Linked DNA regions of Solidesulfovibrio fructosivorans JJ]. The protein of the gene in region 1 binds, or shares a complex with, the protein of each later gene. Links are inferred from orthologs where the notes say so. Each region holds a gene or a part of one and is shown in the gene's direction. Other genes may lie near its edges.

Region 1 (3,128 bases):
GAGGCGCTGGGAGAGCTTTTGCACAGCCTCGCCGGGACCTTTGAGCGCCAGGGCTTCCAGGCAGTTGTGGTGGTCGATGTGCACGTGCATGGTGCAAAGGATCACTTCGGGGTCCTCGTGCTGGATCTCGATGAGCCGCTGGGCGAGGTCGGACGTATGGTGGTCGTAGACCAGGGTCAGGACGCCGGCCACTTCCTTGTCGGTCTGTTCCCATTCCTTCTGGACCAAAACGCCCCGGATCAGGTCGCGAATGGCTTCGGAACGGGTCTGATAGCTTTTCTCGTCGCAAAGCGCGTCGAATTTCTCGAGCAGCTCGGAATTAAGCGACACGCCGAAGCGGATCGTCTGGCCCATGTGCCTCCCCCTTTTACAGACTAATCTCGTAAAGGCTCACCGTGGAGCGGTACGTGGAAAAGGACACCGATTCCTCGTGCGCCTTGACGACGGTGAAGCCGTCGGCGGAAAGCCGCTCCCACACCGGTTCCGACACCTGCCGCCAGGGCTGGGACAGCCAGATGCGGCCGCCCGGAGCCAGCATCTCCCGGAAAAGCGTCACCAGGGGCGCGTAAAACCGGGCTTCGTACAAAATATCGCTGCCCCAGATCCGCTCGAAGCGCCCCGCCGCGAAGCAGGGCCGCCGCCAGTCCATGACGGCCAGGTCCAGGCGCAGCCCGTTTTGCCCGGCGTTTCGGGCGGCATGGGCAACGGCGGCCTCCTCGTAATCCACGGCCACGACGTGGCCACCGACAGCCGCCCCGGCCAGGGCCGACAGCCCCATGCCGCAGCCGAGGTCCAGGCAGCGCCGGCCAGCGACATCGCCTTGCCGCACCGCCAGCCAGGCGGTCAAAAGCAGGCTCGCCGGCCATATCTCGGCCCAGTACGGCATGCGCTCGTCCGCGCCGAAACCGTCCTGGCCCAGGGATTCCCACAACGCGTCCATATCCTGGTCACGACGCAAATCGAAATCGTGACCGGCGATGGAAAGATGCAGCCGGTTGCCGCACCAGTCCGGCGGGGTCGAATTGGCGGCCAAAAGCGGCGCAGCAGCATAATTACCGGGCACTCAAGACTCCATAGCGGACCATTCGTGCAATTGACCGCGTCAACCGTGTTACCGCGAAAGCGTCGTCAGTGCAACCGGTGTCGGCAACGACGATTGTTCGGTGAGGCAACCGCGCCGAACGGCCCCACGTCTTGCCCCAGGCTGCGCAAAGGGGTATTCGGAGCCTGCCCGCAATCCTTGTTGCGGCGGGCCAAGCTGCACACGCCATGGAGGGACACGCGCCATGTTAAAGGACCTACTCTACACCAAGACCCACGAGTGGGTACGGGTCGAGGACGAAATCGCGGTGATCGGCATCACCGACTTCGCCCAGGAACAGCTCGGCGACATCACGTATGTGGAGCTGCCGGAAGTGGGCGCCACACTCGAAGCCGGCCAGGAGATGGGTTCCGTGGAATCCGTCAAGGCGGCCAGCGAGCTTTATTGCCCGGTCTCCGGTGAAGTCATCGAGGTCAACGCGGAGCTCGAATCGAATCCGGAAAAGATCAACGCCGATCCCTTCGGCGAGGGCTGGATGCTCCGGGTGCGCCTGTCAGCCGAGCCGGCGGACCTGCTTTCGCCCGAGGAGTACGAGGAAATTTCCAAGGCCGAGCACTGATCGCGGGAGAAGGACATGCCCTACGTCCCCCATACGCCCGAAGAAGTCCGGGAAATGCTGGCGGTTGTCGGCGCCCGCGACGTTGCCGAGCTTTTCGCCGAGATTCCGCCGTCGCTTCGGCCCAAACGGTTCGACCTGCCCCGGGGCGGGACGGAAATGGCCGTGCGCGCGACCATGGAAGGTCTGGCCGCCAAGAACCGGATCGACATGACGAGCTTCCTCGGCGGCGGCTTTTACGACCACTACGTTCCCGCCGCCTCGGACCTGCTCCTTTCGCGCGGCGAATTCTATACCGCCTACACCCCCTACCAGCCCGAAGCCTCCCAAGGCACGTTGCAGGCCATCTTCGAATACCAGACCGCCGTCACGAGGCTTCTCGGCATGGAATGCGCCAATGCCGGGGGCTACGACGGCGGCACGGCGCTTTACGAGGCGCTGATGATGGCCGTGCGCCACACCAAGCGCAAAAAAGCCGTGGTCAGCGAGACGGTGAACCCCATCTACCGCATCGTGCTGGCCACCTACACCAAGAACCTCCATCTCGAGCTGGTCACCGTGCCCCACAAGGACGGCTGCGACGACATGGACGGGCTGACCGAGGCCATCGACGAGCAAACCGCGGCGGTTGTGGTGCAAAACCCCAACTTCTTCGGCCAGGTCCAGGACTTCACCGAGCTTTTCGCCAAGGCGGCGGCGGCCGGGGCCGTGTCCATCATGTCCTGCTACCCGGTGCTCCAGACGGTGCTCAAAACCCCCGGGGCCATGGGCGCGGACATCGCCACGGCCGAGGGGCAGAGCCTGGGTCTGCCGCTTTCCTTCGGCGGCCCGTACCTCGGCATCATGACCTGCAAGAAGTCGCTGGTGCGCCAGATGCCCGGCCGCATCGCCGGCCGCACCAAGGACGCCGCCGGTCGCACCGGCTACGTTTTGACCCTGCAAGCCCGCGAGCAGCACATCCGGCGGCAGAAGGCCACCTCCAACATCTGCTCCAACCAGGCCCTTTGCGCCCTGCGCGCGCTCATAAACCTCTGCCTGACCGGCGAGGAGGGACTTACGCGGCAGGCGGCGCTTTCCATCGAAAACGCCCACTACGCCGCCATGAAGCTCGCGGCCATTCCCGGCGTGCGGCTTTTAAACGACGCTCCTTTCGGCAACGAGTTCGCCGCCCTGCTACCGGTGAGCGCCAAGCTCGCGGCCAGAAAGCTCATGGACGACGGCATCATCCCGGGCTTTCCGCTGGGCCGCTACTACAAGGGGCTGGGGAACGCGCTCCTTATCTGCTGCACAGAAACGCACGAGCGTTCCGAAATCGACCGTCTGGCCAGGCGGTTGGGGAAAATCCTATGAGCACCGTGTTTTCCAAGTCCCGCCCCGGACGGGAAGGCGTGTGGCCGGAAAAGCCCAAGACCGAACCCATCGACTTTCTGCCCGGCGGGCTCTTGCGCGAAGGTTCGCCCCGGCTGCCCT
Region 2 (3,271 bases), on another replicon or contig:
GGGCGCCGCCGGCGCTGCCGATGGCCATGCAGCCCATGATAAAGAAAAGCGGCGCGAAATTGATCTTGGAGAAGCGTTGGCCGTCCATGAGTCGCACACCGGGCAGGAATGTGACGAATGTGATCACGATCAGCACAATACCCGCACTGATGCCGTGCAGCTTGTCCGTGGCCAGCAACAACAGCGTTGCGAGCATCAGGTAGGCCGCCCGCTTTTGTTCCGGACTCGCCGGGCGTGGTGTCCCAGGCCTCCGAGGAGCTTTCGGCCCAGATCGGGCAATCCAATCAGGGAACGGAAATCCAGAGTACGCGGATGGGGGAAATCGCCGCCGCCATGGAGGAGATGAACGCCACGGTGATCGAGGTGGCGAAAAACGCGGCCGATGCCGCGGAAGCGGCGGTCCATACCGGCCAAAGCGCCAAGGACGGCGCGAACGTGGTCTCGAAGGCCGTGACCGGCATCGGCAAGGCCCGTACGCAGGCGTTGGCACTCAAGGAAACCATGTCCCTGCTCGGCGGACAGGCCAAGGATATCGGGGCGGTTCTCAGCGTGATTTCCGACATCGCCGACCAGACCAATCTGCTTGCCTTAAATGCCGCCATCGAGGCGGCGCGCGCCGGCGAGGCCGGGCGGGGATTCGCCGTGGTTGCCGACGAGGTGAGAAAGCTCGCGGAAAAAACCATGGCCGCCACGGCCGAGGTCGATCAGGCCATCCGGGATATCCAGAGGCGGACCACGGAAAGCCTCGACGGCGTGGAGCGGGCCGTGGACTCCATCGAGGAGGCGACCGGGCTGGCCGGGCAGTCCGGGGATTCCCTGGAGGAGATCGTGGCCCTGGTCGAGCGGACCTCGGGCCAGGTGCGCTCCATCGCCACGGCGGCGGAACAGCAATCCGCCACGAGCCAGGAGATCAGCCGCAGCGTGTCCGACGTGTCCCGCATCTCGGTGGAGCTTTCCGAGGCCATGCACCATTCCTCCCAGGCCGTGGAGTCGATGGCTGCCCAGGCGCAGGCTCTGCAAGGACTCATCGACGACATGAAGCGGTCGTGACGCCGGCGCCCCCCGCGCGATAACACGGCATTGTCGAAAAGACGAAGACGAGGTGCCCTGTGCGCTCCTTGCATCTGGAAACGACCGACCCGGCGGTGAATCTCGCCACCGAGGAATGGCTGTTGCGCCACGACACGGCGGATGTCTTCATGTTGTGGCGCAACAGGCCGTCCATCATCATCGGCCGCAACCAGAACGCCCATGCCCAAATCAATGCGGCGTTCGTCGCGGCCCAGGGCATTCCTGTCGTCCGGCGGCTGACCGGCGGCGGCGCGGTATTTCACGACCTCGGGAACGTGAATTTCACCTTCATCACGACCGGGCGGACAACCACCGCGTTGGATTTCAAGCGGTTTACCGATCCCATTGTCGCGGCCTTGCAGAAACTCGGCGTGCCGTGCCGCCTGGACGGCCGCAACGACCTGACCGTGCACGGCCGGAAGATATCGGGCAATGCCCAGTTCGCTTTGGGAAACCGCGTCTTGCACCACGGGACGTTGCTGTATGCCGCCTCCATGCCGGACATCGCCCGGGCGCTTGTCGTCAATCCGGCGAAATACAAGGACAAGGCTGTCAAAAGTGTTACGGCGCGCGTGGCCAATATCCGTTCGTTTTTGCGGGTGCCGTTGTCCGTCGAGGACTTTATCCAATTCGTCTTCCATGAAATCGATGCGGGCGGCTCTAAGGGGGATAACCGGCTGACGCCTGATGCGCAACGCGGCATCGCGCTGCTCGCGGACAGAAAATACCGTTCATACGATTGGAATTTCGGCTGTTCGCCGCGCTATGCCTTTTCGAAATCCATTCGAACCGGGGGCGGCGTGGTCGAAATACACTTCGATGTCAAAGAAGGCCTCATAACGGAATTGAAGTTGTACGGCGAATATTTTTTCAAAGAAGACGGTGCTGTTCTGGAAACTCGAATCAGGGGGTGCCGTCATACGCGGGAAGCGATCGCGAATCGTCTGCGCGATGTCCATTTGGAGGACTACATGGTCGGCGTTGGCGTGGACGCCTTTGTGGACTGTTTTTTTTGATGGGCGCGCAAGCCGTATTGTTCGCGATGCGGCCAGGCCAGGCGCTGGTTGGAGCCGTTCCATGAAGAGTGTTTTCGAAAATGATGCCGGGGGGAAACCTTTCTTGTAGAAAGGTTCTCCCCCCGGCCCCCCTTTCCAAGACTCTTCACGGTGACAGCGTAGGATCGTTACCGCATCTGTACCCGTTGAAAAGTTTCGGAAGGGGAGAGCGCGAGAGGGGAAACCCTTTTCAAAGGGTTTCCCCTCTCGCATTCTCTTTCTCCTTCGCCGTCGGCGCGAAATGGCGGCCCATGAGCAGGGCGATGAACACCACGAGGTAGATCTGGCCGATGAGCGCCTCGTAGGCGGCCAGCATCCGGGCCATGGCCGAAACCGGGGTCACGTCGCCGAAGCCGGCTGTGGTCAGGGTGATGACGCTGAAATAATACAGCGTGATGGAAGGATACGCTCCAAGTCCGCCGTCGGGACCGCGCACCGCCCCCGGCGTGGCCAGGCAGGCCAGGGCGTAAAGCTGGGTCCACAGCGCGGCCATGAGCATGAAGACGATGATGCCGGCCATGATGTTGTCGAGCGGCATCTTGCGTTGTCGGAAAAGCCAGGCCAGCATGAAAACGATCAGCATCAGGTCGAAGACGCAGCTGCAGGCCAGCGTCAGGGTCGTCAGCGGCAGGCTGTTGAAGAAGGAATTGGCCACCGCGCCCGCCAGGGCAAAGGAGCCCATGGCCAGAATGCAGACGGAAAACCAGTGCCGTTGGCTGAGGAGCAAAAATCCGACGAGGTAGAGCGCCAGCAGGAGCATCGGGCCGAAAAGCTCGCCCCGGTGCGTATCCAGGGGCACCATCAGCAGGTGGGCGCAAATGATGATGCCGAGCGCGATGCTGTGCCGGTATGCGGCGATGGCGGTCGCCACAGGCCGATTTTTGACGTCGGACCTGGGAAGCAGGAGCAGGCGGGGCATGTGGGGACGCTATCCGTTCCCGGAGGCTTTCTTCTGGCAGTCCGGACAAATGCCGTAGAGGTAGAGCTTGTGGGCGGTGAGCTTGAAGCCGTGGCGGCGGGCGACTTCCTCCTGGAGACGTTCGATGGACGGGTCCACCACCTCCACGTTGATGCCGCAGCATTCGCAGATGAGGTGGTCGTGGTGGCTTTGGCCGTACAATATCTCGTAACGCAGGGCCCCGTCG

What was found. Proteins that work in one complex are often made in the same cells at the same time.
Region 2: the proteins of gcvH (region 1) and DESFRDRAFT_RS18510 are in contact, whole or in part, in a crystal structure (PDB 3A7A), measured with the Escherichia coli proteins. The link is inferred for Solidesulfovibrio fructosivorans JJ] from one-to-one orthologs.

What each region holds. Positions count from the first base shown.
Region 1 is NZ_AECZ01000022.1:54,623-57,750, forward strand. The notes cover bases 284-2,973. They hold gcvH (glycine cleavage system protein GcvH), read left to right. Parts: upstream 284-1,286; coding sequence 1,287-1,661; downstream 1,662-2,973. Other genes in these bases: nikR (nickel-responsive transcriptional regulator NikR), read right to left, coding at 284-354; DESFRDRAFT_RS14770 (class I SAM-dependent methyltransferase), read right to left, coding at 368-1,063; gcvPA (aminomethyl-transferring glycine dehydrogenase subunit GcvPA), read left to right, coding at 1,677-2,973. In the rest of the region: more of nikR, read right to left, coding at 1-283; more of gcvPA, read left to right, coding at 2,974-3,008; aminomethyl-transferring glycine dehydrogenase subunit GcvPB, read left to right, coding at 3,005-3,128. UniProt on the Escherichia coli protein: The glycine cleavage system catalyzes the degradation of glycine. The H protein shuttles the methylamine group of glycine from the P protein to the T protein.
Region 2 is NZ_AECZ01000041.1:14,048-17,318, reverse strand. Bases 266-3,098 are described here. They hold DESFRDRAFT_RS18510 (lipoate--protein ligase), read left to right. Parts: upstream 266-1,109; coding sequence 1,110-2,087; downstream 2,088-3,098. Other genes in these bases: DESFRDRAFT_RS18500 (Fur family transcriptional regulator), read right to left, coding at 3,055-3,098; DESFRDRAFT_RS18505 (potassium channel family protein), read right to left, coding at 2,317-3,045; DESFRDRAFT_RS18515 (methyl-accepting chemotaxis protein), read left to right, coding at 266-1,050. Outside these bases: DESFRDRAFT_RS18520 (hypothetical protein), read right to left, coding at 1-196; more of DESFRDRAFT_RS18515, read left to right, coding at 235-265; more of DESFRDRAFT_RS18500, read right to left, coding at 3,099-3,271. UniProt on the Escherichia coli protein: Catalyzes both the ATP-dependent activation of exogenously supplied lipoate to lipoyl-AMP and the transfer of the activated lipoyl onto the lipoyl domains of lipoate-dependent enzymes.